2 regions of the Streptomyces azureus genome follow, and region 2 is predicted to be linked to the other one. Evidence: riboswitches for the same ligand, from Rfam matches in the RefSeq annotation. Region 2 holds a riboswitch; the other holds the start of a gene.
The links. Region 2 has a riboswitch for thiamine pyrophosphate ahead of AOQ53_RS29465 (thiamine ABC transporter substrate-binding protein). Riboswitches for the same ligand answer to the same signal wherever they lie in the genome.
Positions count from the first base shown of each region.

Region 1: linked by a shared signal. The riboswitch ahead of thiO (glycine oxidase ThiO) and the one ahead of AOQ53_RS29465 (thiamine ABC transporter substrate-binding protein) in region 2 are both predicted to bind thiamine pyrophosphate.

Region 1 covers NZ_DF968415.1:10,933-17,952, forward strand. Annotated here, with positions in the region: gene metF (methylenetetrahydrofolate reductase [NAD(P)H]) at 39-962, opposite strand; gene thiE (thiamine phosphate synthase) at 1,059-1,718, opposite strand; gene AOQ53_RS34090 (Rv2175c family DNA-binding protein) at 2,252-2,617, opposite strand; gene AOQ53_RS34095 (NAD(P)/FAD-dependent oxidoreductase) at 2,695-3,936, opposite strand; gene AOQ53_RS34100 (hypothetical protein) at 3,969-4,319, opposite strand; TPP riboswitch at 4,378-4,489, shown strand; gene thiO (glycine oxidase ThiO) at 4,487-5,656, shown strand; gene thiS (sulfur carrier protein ThiS) at 5,653-5,853, shown strand; gene AOQ53_RS34115 (thiazole synthase) at 5,856-6,650, shown strand; partial or broken gene pknB (Stk1 family PASTA domain-containing Ser/Thr kinase) at 6,847-7,020, shown strand, end outside.
Region 2 covers NZ_DF968368.1:3,179-10,198, reverse strand. Annotated here, with positions in the region: gene tsf (translation elongation factor Ts) at 1-153, shown strand, start outside; gene pyrH (UMP kinase) at 337-1,095, shown strand; gene frr (ribosome recycling factor) at 1,262-1,819, shown strand; gene AOQ53_RS29485 (phosphatidate cytidylyltransferase) at 1,819-2,964, shown strand; gene AOQ53_RS29480 (SRPBCC family protein) at 3,132-3,590, shown strand; gene AOQ53_RS29475 (VOC family protein) at 3,679-4,119, shown strand; gene rlmN (23S rRNA (adenine(2503)-C(2))-methyltransferase RlmN) at 4,222-5,328, shown strand; TPP riboswitch at 5,369-5,475, shown strand; gene AOQ53_RS29465 (thiamine ABC transporter substrate-binding protein) at 5,600-6,637, shown strand; gene AOQ53_RS29460 (ABC transporter permease) at 6,613-7,020, shown strand, end outside.

The DNA.
Region 1 (7,020 bases), on a different contig from region 2:
CGCCGCTACGCAGTGTGTCGTATACCGGTGCGAACGGTCTAGGCCTGCGGTCGGTGGTGCAGGCCCAGGTTCTCGTAGATTTCCAGCGTCGCCGTGGAGTTGTTGAGCGTGATGAAGTGCAAGCCGGGCACTCCCTCGGCAAGCAGCCGCGCACAGAACTCCGTGGCGAATTCGATACCAATGGAGCGTACAGCGGCCGGATCGTCTTTTGCTGTGAGGATCCGCTCTTTCAGGGCGGCCGGGAACGCGGCGTTGGTGAGGGACGGGATGCGCTCCAGCGACCGCGCGCTGGCGATCGGCATGACCTCGGGAATGATCGGGGTGTCGCAGCCGGCGGCCGAGACCCGGTCGCGCAGCCGGAGGTAGTCCTCCGGGTGGAAGAACATCTGCGTGATGGCGTAGTCCGCGCCCGCGCGGCACTTGTCGACGAAGTGGCGGACGTCGGTGTCCCAGTCGGTGGAGCGCGGGTGCATCGCCGGGAAGGCGGCGACTCCCACGCAGAAGTCGCCGGACGCCTTGATCAGCTCCACGAGTTCGGCGGCGTAGGCCAGGCCCCGGGGATGCGGCACCCACTCGCCCATCGGGTCGCCGGGCGGGTCGCCGCGCAGGGCGAGCATGTTGCGGATCCCGGCGTCGGCGTACTGGCCGATGATGTTGCGCAGGTCGGCCACCGAGTGATCGACCGCCGTGAGGTGCGCGATGGGCGTAAGGGTGGTGTCGGAGGCGATCGCCTCGGTCGCCTTGACCGTGCCCGCGCGGGTGGAACCGCCCGCGCCGTAGGTCACGGAGACGAAGTCGGGGGCCACGGCCTCGACCCGGCGCAGCGCGTTCCACAGGTTCCGCTCGCCCTTCGGTGTCTTCGGGGCGTAGAACTCGAACGAGTACGTCGTCTTGCCGGTCGCGAGCATGTCGCGGACGGTGCGCGCGTGGTCCGACCTGATGGATGCGGTGCCGAGGGCCATACCGGCAGGTTAGCCAGGGGCGGTCGGTCCCCCAACCGGGCACGGACATTTGACCGATTTGTGCACTTGTTGTCCACCCCTTGGACACCCGGCGTACTACTTCTCCCGCAGTCTCTTCGCGAGCTCGGCCGCCGCCGCGCCCGGGTCGTCGGCCTCGGTGATCGCCCGTACGACGACGGCGCGCCGGGCTCCCGCTTCCAGGACCTGGTCGAGATTGCCGAGGCCGATGCCGCCGATGGCGAACCAGGGCCGGTCGGTGCCGAGGGCGGCGGTGTACCGGACGAGGTCCAGGCCGGGGGCGTGGCGGCCGGGCTTGGTGGGGGTGGGCCAGCAGGGGCCGGTGCAGAAGTAGTCCACGCCGTCCTGGACGGCGGCCGCGGCGGCCTCGGACTCGGCGTGCGTGGAGCGGCCGATCAGGACGTCGTCGCCGAGGATCGCGCGGGCCGCGGAGACGGGCAGGTCGCCCTGGCCGAGGTGCAGTACGTCGGAGCCGGCGGCGTGGGCGACGTCCGCGCGGTCGTTGACCGCGAGCAGCTTGCCGTGCCGGGCGCAGGCGTCGGCGAAGACGGCCAGGTGCTCCAGCTCCTCGGCCGCCTCCATGCCCTTGTCCCGCAACTGCACGATGTCGACCCCGCCCGCCAGTACGGCGTCCAGGAACTCCACGAGATCGCCCTGGCGCTTGCGCGCGTCGGTGCAGAGGTAGACCCGGGCGTCGGCGAGCTGGGCGCGGGCGGTGGTGGCGGTGGTGGCGGCCATGCGTGTCCCCCTGGTTGTCAGTGGCGTACGGGTGCGGGGTGCGCCTGTGGCGGCGCACAGCTGCGGGCGCGCCCCCTGGCGGCGCACGCGTGCGGATGCGCCTCCTGGCGGCGTACAGGTGCGGATGCGCCGTGGCGGCGCACGGGTGCTGCTGCCCCCGTGAGCGTACGGATGCGGGTGCATCCGCCGACGTAGAAGTGCGGGTGCGCCCATGGTGGCGTACGGACGCGAGATGTGCCTGGGCCGGTGGCGTTACGGGCGGACCCCAGGCGCCCGCGTTCGTGGCGGACGGCAGGTGCGGCACCCCTGCGCACGGCACGCGCAGGCGGCCAGGGCGCCGGAGCGCCCCGCTCCGGTGACTCCGGTGCGAGCCTCGCCCGGGGCCCTGCACGGACCGCCACAGGCGGCCCACGCCCCGGTCGGGCGCGAGCCACCCCTGGCCGGGACCCGGCGGGCCCCGGCCCACACACCGGGCGGTTGTTCAGTCCGGTCCCACTCGTACGGCACCGGACGGTTGTTTCGGTCGAGGTCGGTCAGACGGCGAGCGCCTGGGCTCGGCGCTTCACCTCCGTGCCGCGATTCTCGCTCAGGGCCTGTGCCGGCGTACCGGGCAGGCTCGGGTCGGGGGTGAAGAGCCACTCCAGCATCTCTTCGACCGTGAAGCCGTCGTCCCGCAGGAGCGTCAGGGTCCCGGCCAGACCCTTGACGACCTTGTCCCCGTCGATGAAGGCCGCGGGGACGTGCAGTGCGCGGTTCTCACCACGGCGTACGGCGATGAGCTGGCCCTCCTTGACCAGCTGCCGCACGCGCGTCACCTCGACGCCGAGCTGTTCGGCGATGTCGGGGAGGGTGAGCCAGGCAGGGACGAGAGCATCGATCTTTGCGTCAATCTCGGTCACGGAAACCAGCCTGCCATCCCCCACTGACAGTCGGAAGTCGGGCCCGCCCACCTGGGCGGACACTGGCTCCTCTCGAGCTACGCCGTCGCCGCCTTCAACGGCCTCGCCGGGTCCGCCAGCAACGCCGGATTCATCGGCGTGCCCGACTCGATCAGGCGGCGGCCCTGCGCCAGGTCCCGGGGGCGGCCCACCGCCAGCAGCGCGACCAGCCGGTCGCCGCGGAGCCAGCAGACCGTCCAGGCCGGTCCGGCCGGATCGCCCCGCCACAGGGTCGTGTCGGCGGCCGCGTGATGACCGGCGTACTGCACGAACCGCCCGAACTGCTCGGACCAGAAGTACGGCACGGGGTCGTACACCGCCGGGGTCTCCCCCGACGCCCGGCCGACGATGTTCACGGCGACCGTGCGCGGTCCCTGGAGGGCGTTGTCCCAGTGGTGCACCAGCAGGCGCTCGCCGTACCGGCCGGAGGGGAAGGAGGCACAGTCGCCGACCGCGTACACGTCGGGCGCCGACGAACGCAGGTGCTGGTCGGCCACGATCTCGCCGCGCGTGCCCAGCTCGATCCCGGAGCCGGCCAGCCAGGCCGTGGCCGGACGGGCGCCGATGCCGACGACGACCGCGCCCGCGGGCAGCCGCGAGCCGTCGTCCAGAACGACAGCGCCGGGTTCCACACGCTCCACGCGCGCGTGCGTCCGCAGTACGGCACCCGCGTCGGCGTACCAGCCGGCCATCGGCGCGGCGACCTCGGCGGGCAGCGCCCCGGCGAGCGGGCGTTCGGCGGCCTCCACGACGGTCACCGCGCAGCCCGCCTCGCGCGCGGCCGTGGCGAACTCCGCGCCGATCCAGCCCGCGCCGACGACCACGATGTCGTGCCGGCGGGCCAGCACCGGCCGCAGCCGCTCGGCGTCGTCCAGGGTGCGCAGCAGATGCACGCCCGGCACGCCCGCCGCCCCGGGCAGCCGGATCGGTTCGGCACCGGTCGCGACGACCAGGACGTCGTACGGCACGGGCCCGTCCTCGGTGTCCAGCTCGTGGTCGCCGGGGCGCAGGCCCCGCACCTCGCAGCCGAGCCGAAGTTCGATGCCGAGGGCCTCGAAGTCGACGTCGAAGGCGGAGCCCTCGGCCTTGCCGAGCAGGACGGCCTTGGACAAGGGGGGCCGGTCGTACGGCTGGTGGGGCTCGGCGCCGATCAGGCTCACGGTGCCGGTGAAGCCCTGCTCGCGCAGGGCGACCGCGGTCTGCACACCGGCCATGCCCGCGCCCGCCACGACCACGCGCCGCGGCGCGGACGAACCTGGTGCCTGCGTCTGCTCGCTCACCTGATCACCATAGACAACTGACACTTTGTCAGTCAGTGCTCATGCGCAGTGACCTGCTCCACAACGCTCGTCCCGCTGCCCGCCTGGGACTCCCACTCCCAGCTCTCCTCCAGCCGCACCCGCCCGTCGGGCAGTTCCACGACCGTCGACACGCAGTGCCCGGAGGAGGTGGTTCCATCCCCCTTGAGCTGTACGTACCGGAAGTCCAGTCTGTCGCCCTCCCGGGTTCCGACGAGATGTCCGCGTACGACGTCGCCGCCCGTGTACTCGGCCCAGACCTCGCCGTCCTTCTCGTGGTACGTGAACCGGGTGCGGGTCCCCACCTGGCCCGGTGCCTGGTCGGCGACCGGGGCGAGGACGAGACCGTCGAGGGATCGGGCCATGGCGGTGGTGGCTCCCTTACTGCGCCGTACGGCATCGGGCTAGGGTGGGTGGCCAACGTAAGGCACTCGCGGGAGCCCGGACGCACCGGGCTGAGAGGGAGGCTGGCGGCCTCCGACCGTACGAACCTGATCCGGGTCATGCCGGCGAAGGGAGGGGCTGGACGCCCATGTCGCGTACGCGAACGTCAGACGTCCTCGTCATCGGGGGCGGGATCATCGGCCTGGTCACCGCGTGGCGGGCCGCGCAACGCGGGCTCGCCACGGCCGTGCTGGACCCGGAGCCGGGCGGCGGAGCCGCACAGGTGGCGGCCGGGATGCTGGCCGCCGTCACGGAACTGCACTACGGCGAGCAGACCCTGCTCGGTCTGAATCTCGCCTCCGCCCGGCGCTATCCGGACTTCGCGGCCGAGCTCACCGAGCAGACCGGCCACGACCTCGGCTACCGCCGGTGCGGCACGCTCGCGGTGGCCCTGGACGCCGACGACCGGGCCCATCTGCGCGAACTGCACACCTTGCAGCAGCAGTCGGGCCTGGAGTCCCAATGGCTGTCGGGACGGGAGTGCCGGCGTCTGGAGCCGATGCTCGCACCGGGCGTGCGCGGCGGGCTGCGGGTCGACGGCGACCACCAGATCGACCCGCGGCGGCTGGCCGGGGCGCTGGTCACGGCGTGCGAGCGGGCCGGTGTGGTCTTCCACCGGGTGTGGGCCGAGCGGCTCACCGTCGTACGGGACCGGGCCACTGGCGTCGTCACGGGCGACGGCACCCCGCTGGACGCCGAGCAGGTCGTGCTGGCCGGGGGCAGCCTCAGCGGGCGACTGGCGGGCGTCCCGGACGACGTGCTGCCGCCCGTGCGGCCGGTGAAGGGGCAGGTCGTACGGCTGACCATGCCGCAGCGGCACGGGGCGTTCCTGAGCCGGACCGTGCGCGCGGTCGTCCGCGGCAGCCACGTCTACCTGGTGCCGCGCGAGAGCGGCGAGCTGGTCGTCGGGGCGACCAGCGAGGAACTGGGCTGGGACACCACCGTGACCGCGGGCGGCGTGTACGAGCTGCTGCGCGACGCGCACGAGCTGGTCCCGGGCATCACCGAGCTGCCGCTCACCGAGACCCGGGCCGGGCTGCGGCCCGGCTCCCCCGACAACGCGCCGCTGCTCGGCCCGACCGGGCTGGACGGACTGCTGCTGGCCACCGGGCACTACCGCAACGGCGTCCTGCTCACGCCGGTCACCGGCGACGCCATGGCGCACGTCCTGGCGACGGGTGAGCTCCCCGAGGAGGCCCGCCCCTTCACCCCGAAGCGATTCAGCGCCGTCACCGCACTCACGGAGCAGCCCGCATGAACATCTCCGTCAACGGGGAGCCCCGGGACGTCCGGCCCGGTACGGCTCTCGACACCGTCGTGAGGTCGCTCACCGCCTCGCCGTCCGGCGTGGCCGCCGCCCTCAACGAAACCGTCGTCCCGCGCGCGCAGTGGCCGTCCACACCCCTGGCCGAGGGAGACCGCGTGGAAGTCCTCACCGCCGTCCAAGGAGGCTGACCATGGCCGACGATCCGTTTGTCCTCGGTGGTACGTCCTTCACGTCCCGCCTGATCATGGGTACGGGCGGGGCATCCAGCCTCGATGTGCTGGAGCGGTCGCTGGTCGCGTCCGGGACGGAGCTGACGACGGTCGCGATGCGCCGGGTGAACGCCTCGGTGCACGGCTCGGTGCTGTCCGTCCTGGACAAGCTCGGCATTCGCGTCCTGCCCAACACGGCCGGTTGCTTCACCGCCGGCGAGGCCGTCCTGACCGCCCGCCTCGCGCGCGAGGCCCTCGGCACCGACCTGGTCAAGCTGGAGGTCATCGCCGACGAGCGGACCCTGCTGCCGGATCCGATCGAACTGCTCGAGGCGGCCGAGACGCTGGTCGACGACGGGTTCACGGTGCTGCCGTACACCAACGACGACCCCGTGCTCGCGCGGAAGCTCGAGGACGTCGGCTGTGCGGCGATCATGCCGCTCGGTTCGCCGATCGGCTCCGGGCTGGGCATTCGCAATCCGCACAACTTCCAGCTGATCGTCGAGCACGCGCGCGTGCCGGTGATTCTGGACGCGGGGGCCGGTACCGCGTCGGATGCGGCGTTGGCGATGGAGCTGGGGTGCGCGGGTGTGATGCTCGCCTCGGCGGTGACGCGGGCGCGGGAGCCGGTGCTGATGGCCGACGCGATGCGGCATGCGGTGGAGGCGGGGCGGTTGGCGTACCGCGCCGGGCGCATTCCTCGGCGGCACTTCGCGGAGGCGTCTTCGCCGGCCGAGGGGATGGCTGTGCTGGATCCGGAGCGGCCTGCCTTTTAAGTGACTCGGCGTCGTTGCCGAGGCCGGGCGGTCCGCAGCCCGGCGTGGCGGGGTGCCGATTCCTTGGGACGGGTGCCGCCCAGCGGCACGACTGCCCGCGACGGCGGCCTGACGCACGTCACAGGTCCGCTTCAGTCGCGCCCCGAAAACCGCGGGGGCGATGGAGCTGTCAGTCGTGGCTCGTACACTCGCCTGCGTGGACACGACCCTTCAGGACCCCTTGGTCGGGCAGGTGCTCGACGGCCGGTATCGCATCGACGCGCGGATCGCGGTCGGCGGGATGGCCACGGTCTACCGGGCCGTGGACACCCGGCTCGACCGGGTCCTCGCGCTCAAGGTGATGCACCCCTCGCTCGCGGTCGACGGCTCG
Region 2 (7,020 bases):
AAGATCGTCGAGGGTCGCCTCAACGGCTTCTTCAAGGACGCCACGCTGCTCGGCCAGCCCTACGCGCTCGACAACAAGAAGTCCGTCCAGAAGGTCCTGGACGAGGCCGGTGTCACCCTGAAGCGCTTCGCGCGCATCAAGGTCGGCATCTGAGTCCGTACCGCGATCGACGCCCGACCCCGATAAGGTCGGCAGCAGTCGTCCGTGTACGCCGTCACATGGGTGGCGGACGACAGCAGATCTGACGAGGAGGCCATTGCCGTATGGGATGCGAACCACGCCCCACCGGCAATGGCCTTCTTCGTATGTGCAACACGTGAAAGAGGCGGGATCCCCATGACCACCAAGGCCCAGAAGAGCGACGACGGCAAAGTACGCGGCCGGTTTCTGCTGAAGCTGTCCGGAGAGGCCTTCTCCGGCGGTGGCGGCCTGGGCGTCGACCCCGACGTGGTGCACAAGATCGCCCGCGAGATCGCGGCCGTCGTGCGCGACGGTGCGCAGATCGCGGTCGTCATCGGCGGCGGCAACTTCTTCCGCGGTGCCGAGCTCCAGCAGCGCGGCATGGACCGGGCCCGCTCCGACTACATGGGCATGCTCGGCACCGTCATGAACTGCCTGGCCCTCCAGGACTTCCTGGAGAAGGTGGGGGTGGACTGCCGGGTGCAGACCGCCATCACCATGGGCCAGGTCGCCGAGCCGTACATCCCGCTGCGCGCCGTACGGCACCTGGAGAAGGGCCGTGTGGTCATCTTCGGTGCCGGTATGGGCATGCCGTACTTCTCCACCGACACCACCGCCGCCCAGCGCGCCCTGGAGATCGACGCCGAGGCGCTGCTGATGGGCAAGAACGGCGTGGACGGGGTCTACGACTCCGACCCGAAGACCAACCCGGACGCCGTGAAGTTCGACCACCTCGGCTACGGCGAGGTCATCACCCGCGATCTGAAGGTCGCCGACGCCACGGCCGTGACGCTCTGCCGCGACAACAAGCTCCCGATCGTGGTCTTCGAGCTGCTGGCGGAGGGCAACATCGGGCGCGCCGTCAAGGGTGAGAAGATCGGCACGCTGGTGGGGGACCCCGGTAGCCGGGACTGAAGTCCCGAGAACAACCCCGTCCGGGGGACGGACGGGACGGAGCCGGGCCGGGGGATGGACAATGTCCTGCCGGTCGGGAACCGTGCAGGAAGAAGACGCGACGCAGCCGGCCGCCGCCCCACATGGAACCGCAGCCGGGCCTACTCAAGACACGCAGGAGCAAGTGGTGATCGAAGAGACCCTCCTCGAGGCCGAGGAGAAGATGGAGAAGGCCGTCGTGGTCGCCAAGGAGGACTTCGCCGCGATCCGCACCGGCCGTGCGCACCCGGCGATGTTCAACAAGATCGTGGCCGACTACTACGGCGCGCCGACCCCGATCAACCAGCTGGCCTCGTTCTCGGTGCCCGAGCCGCGCATGGCCGTGGTGACCCCGTTCGACAAGAGCGCGCTGCGCAACATCGAGCAGGCGATCCGCGACTCCGACCTGGGCGTCAACCCGAGCAACGACGGCAACATCATCCGGGTGGTGTTCCCCGAGCTGACCGAGGAGCGCCGCCGCGAGTACATCAAGGTCGCCAAGAGCAAGGGTGAGGACGCCAAGGTCTCCATCCGCTCCGTGCGCCGCAAGGCCAAGGACGCCATCGACAAGCTGATCAAGGACGGCGAGATCGGCGAGGACGAGGGCCGCCGTGCGGAGAAGGAGCTCGACGACACCACCCACAAGTACGTGGCGCAGGTGGACGAGCTCCTGAAGCACAAGGAAGCGGAGCTGCTCGAGGTCTGATGAACGACTCTTCCTGGGGGGCGCCGCCGCAGGCCGGGTACTGGGGGCCCACCGACCAAGGGCATGGCCATGGGTACGCCCACAGCCATGGGTACGCCCACAGCCCTGGCCATGGGCACGCCCAGGGGGCCGCTCCGGCGGGTCCCGCATACGATGCGCATGAAGCGCCTCAGACTCGCCCCATGCCCATCGTGCCCGACGTAGCCGAATACGGCGGAGACCAGGATGACGACCGGGGAGCTGCTCGGCTGAGCGGCTCCCCGGTCCGAAACGAGACGAATCCGGAGCCCATGCCCGACGCCGCAGAGCCGGCACCCAAGCCGCAGAAGAAGAGCGCGGGTCGCGACCTGAGTGCCGCGATAGGGGTCGGGGTCGGGCTGGGCGCGGTGATCGTCGCATCACTGTTCGTCGTCAAGGCCGTGTTCGTCGGCGTGATCGCGGTCGCCGTCGTGGTGGGCCTCTGGGAGCTGACCAAGCGGCTGGACGAACGCAAGGGCATCCGGGCGCCCCTCGTGCCGCTCGCGCTCGGCGGTGCCGCGATGGTCGTCGCCGGGTACGTCCGGGGCGCCGAGGGCGCCTGGGTCGCCATGGCGCTCACGGCACTGGCGGTGCTGGTGTGGCGCATGACGGAGCCGCCCGAGAACTACCTCAGGGACGTCACGGCGGGCGTCTTCGCGGTGTTCTACGTGCCGTTCCTGGCGACCTTCGTCGCGATGATGCTGACGGCGGACGACGGGCCGCAGCGGGTGCTCACGTTCCTGCTGCTCACGGTCGTCAGCGACACTGGTGCCTACGCGGTCGGCTGGCGCTTCGGCCGTCACAAGCTCGCGCCGCGCATCAGTCCCGGCAAGACCCGCGAGGGTCTGCTCGGCGCGGTCGCCTTCGCCATGGTGGCGGGCGCGCTGTGTCTGGAGTTCCTCATCGACGGCGGTGCCTGGTGGCAGGGGCTGTTGCTCGGCCTCGCGGTCGCGGTCAGCGCCACGCTCGGCGACCTCGGCGAGTCCATGATCAAGCGGGACCTCGGCATCAAGGACATGGGCACGCTGCTGCCGGGGCATGGCGGCATCATGGACCGGCTGGACTCGCTGTTGCCCACGGCTCCTGTGGTGTGGCTGTTGCTCGTGCTCTTCGTCGGGTCCGGCTGAGGCTATACGGCTTTGACCACCTTTAGGGCCTTGCGGTTTTTCCGGCCTCATGGCCTTTGTGGGGAGCTCCCGTCCGATGGTCGGCGGGGGCTCGCCGTCGTCGTGCGGAGGTGCTTGCGGCGTCGCCAAGTGGGACGATTCAGGTGTACGTCGCAAAGGGGGACATCATGTCCAGCATTCGACAGACCATCGATGTCGACCGGCGTCCCGAGGACGTCTACGACTACGTCACGGACGCCGAGCGGCTGCCGGAGTGGCAGCTGAGCGCCGTGTCCGCGGAACGTCTCGACGAAGGGCCCGTCGGCGTCGGCTCCCGGATGCGGGTCACCCGGCACATCGGCCGCCGGGTCATGCCGATGACCATGGAGGTCACGGAGTACGACCCGCCGCACAGCTGGGGCATGCGGGGTGTCGACGGACCCGTCCGGGCACGGGTGCACGGCGAGGTCGAGCCGTTCGACGAGGGGCGGCGCTCCCACGTGACGATCGAGGTCGACTTCGAGGGCCACGGCGTCGGCAAGGTCCTCGTCCCGCTCGTCGTACGCCCCCAGGTCCGCAAGGAACTGCCGCGCAACGAGCAGATCCTCAAGGACCGGCTGGAGCACATGGGAGAGAAGGGCCTCTGAAAAAGGGGTACGGCCGACGTGTGTCGGCCACTGCTGTGTCCGGACAGGGTCTCGCCGCCGTGGCCCTGCCATTCCGAGGAGACCCGGCATGACGATCCAGCGGATGGACAGCGTCCTCATCGTTGTCGACGACCTCGACGCCGTCCTTTCGTTCTTCGTCGAACTCGGCATGGAGCTGGAGGGCAGGGGGCCGGCCGAGGGAGCTTGGGTGGAGCGGGTCATCGGGCTCGAGGACGTCCGACAGGAGATCGCCATGCTGCGGACCCCGGACGGTCACGGCCGAATCGAGCTGGCGATGTTCCACCAGCCGAAGGCGATCCGTCCCGAACCGAAGGACGCGCCGGCGAACACGCTGGGCATTCGCCGCATCATGTTCGCCGTCGACGACATCGAGGACGCCGTTGCCCGCCTGCACACCCACGGCGCCGAACTCGTCGGTGACGTGGTGCGGTACGAGGACAGCTACCGGCTCTGCTACCTCCGCGGCCCCGAGGGCGTCATCGTCGGACTGGCCGAGCAGCTCGGCTGAAGGCTGCCGCTGCCATTGCCGAAGGGATCCTGCACCCAGGCGACGACCCTGAGACGTGACGGTCGCAGGTCACGTGAATCGATCTGCGACACTGGTACGGCCATGCCTAAGCCCGGAGAACTCACTTTCGTCGCCCCGCGCGGAGCCAAGAAGCCGCCGCGGCATCTCGCCGACCTCACTCCTGCCGAGCGCAAGGAGGCCGTTGCCGCTGTCGGGGAGAAGCCGTTTCGTGCCAAGCAGCTCTCGCAGCACTACTTCGCGCGGTACGCGCACGATCCGGAGCAGTGGACCGATATTCCGGCCGGCTCCCGCGGCCGGCTCCAGGAGGCGCTGCTGCCCGAGCTGATGACCGTCGTGCGGCATCTGTCGACCGACCAGGGCGCCACGCGCAAGACGCTGTGGCGGCTGTTCGACGGGACGCTCGTCGAGTCCGTGCTGATGCGCTATCCGGACCGGGTGACCATGTGCATCAGCTCGCAGGCCGGATGCGGGATGAACTGCCCGTTCTGTGCGACCGGGCAGGCGGGGCTCGACCGGAATCTGTCCACCGCCGAGATCGTGCACCAGATCGTGGACGGTATGCGGGCGCTCAGGGACGGAGAGGTGCCGGGCGGGCCGGCGCGGCTCAGCAACATCGTGTTCATGGGCATGGGCGAGCCGCTCGCCAACTACAACCGGGTCCTCGGCTCCATCCGGCGGCTCACCGACCCCGAGCCCGACGGGCTGGGGCTGTCGCAGCGCGGGATCACCGTCTCGACGGTCGGTCTCGTCCCGGCCATCCACAGGTTCGCCGACGAGGGCCTCAAGTGCCGCCTCGCGATCTCGCTGCACGCCCCCGACGACGAGCTGCGCGACACCCTCGTGCCCGTGAACACGCGGTGGAAGGTCCGGGAGGTGCTGGATGCCGGCTTCGAGTACAGCGCCAAGTCCGGGCGCCGGCTGTCCATCGAGTACGCGCTGATCCGGGACATCAACGACCAGGCCTGGCGCGGTGACCGGCTCGGGCGGATGCTCAAGGGCAGGCCCGTGCACGTGAACCTGATTCCGCTCAACCCGACGCCCGGCTCCAAGTGGACCGCTTCGCGGCCCGAGGACGAGAAGGCGTTCGTGGAGGCGATCGCGGCCCATGGTGTGCCGGTGACGATCCGGGACACCCGTGGTCAGGAGATCGACGGGGCGTGTGGTCAGCTCGCGGCCACCGAACGGTAGTCTGACGGGCGTAAGCACAACCGCATTTTCCGACACCTTCATATTCCGACAGGGGAGCGCCACAGCGCTGAGAGTGCGGCACACGGCCGCAGACCCTCCGAACCTGGCCCAGGTCATTCTGGGTAGGGAGATCGGTCATCACTCGAGCTGTTGCGCCCTGCCCGGGAATCCCAGAGATCCCGGGCAGGGCCGCGTCTTCTCCTGGTCCTCCAGGAGGAATCCAGTGAGCAACAACATCAAGCGGCTGACGGCGGTGGTTGTCGGGCTCGGCATGGCCGGCACGCTCGCCGCGTGCGGGTCGTCCGACGGCGGCCCGGGATCCGGCGACTCCAAGACCGTGACCCTCGTCAGCCACAACTCGTGGGCCGCCTCGAAGGGCGTCATCGCGGCGTTCGAGAAGCAGTCCGGCTACAAGGTGAACGTCCTCGAGGACGGCGATGCCGGGCAGGCCGTGAACAAGGCCATCCTGACCAAGGACAACCCGCAGGGCGACGTCTTCTTCGGCGTCGACAACACACTGCTGTCCCGCGCCCTCGACAACGGCCTGTTCCAGCCGTACGAGGCGAAGGGCTCGGACCGGATCGCGCCGGAGTACCGGGCCGACCAGGAGCAGCACCGGGTCACGCCCGTCGACACCGGCGACATCTGTGTCAACTACGACAAGAAGTACTTCGCCGACCACAAGCTCGCCCCGCCGCGCAGCTTCGACGACCTGGTCAAGCCCCAGTACAAGAACCTCCTGGTCACCGAGAACGCCTCCACCTCCTCGCCCGGCCTGGGTTTCCTGCTCGGCACCGCCGCGAAGTACGGCGACGAGGGCTGGCAGGACTACTGGAAGAAGCTCAAGGCCAACGGCGTGAAGGTCGTCGACGGCTGGGAGCAGGCCTACAACGAGGAGTTCTCCGGCTCGGCCGGCGGGAAGAAGGCCAAGGGGGACCGGCCGCTCGTCGTGTCGTACGCCTCCTCGCCGCCCGTCGAGGTCGTCTACACCGACCCGAAGCCCACCACGGCACCGACCGGGGTCGCGCAGGGCACCTGCTTCCGGCAGGTCGAGTACGCCGGGCTGCTGAGCAACGCGAAGAACACCAAGGGCGGCAAGGCGTTCCTCGACTTCCTGGTCAGCGAGCGGTTCCAGGAGGACATGCCGCTCAACATGTACGTGTACCCGGTGCGCGAGGGCGCCCAGGTGCCGCCGGAGTTCGTGAAGTACGGGCCGCAGGCGAAGGACCCGGAGACCATGGACCCGGCGAAGATCGCCGACCACCGTGACCAGTGGGTCAAGTCGTGGACCTCGCTCGTACTGAAGTAACCGAAGCAGCCGTCCGCAAGGACCGGCGGCGCGGGAGCGCGGCGCGGTTCGGCCTCATCGCCGTGCCCGTCGCGTTCTTCGCCGTCTTCTTCGCCTACCCCGTCGCCGCGATCGTCGCGCGCGGTCTGGAGGTCGACGGGGTCTGGCAGTTCGGGCGGATCGGGGAGGTGCTGGCGCAGTCCGACGTCCGGCACGTCCTGTGGTTCACCACCTGGCAGGCGATCGTCTCGACGGCGCTCACGCTGCTGATCGCGCTGCCCGGCGCGTACGTCTTCGCGCGCTTCGACTTCCGCGGCAAGCAGGTCCTGCGGGCGGTGGTGACCGTGCCGTTCGTGCTGCCGACGGTCGTCGTCGGTACGGCGTTCCTGGCGCTGGTCGGGCGC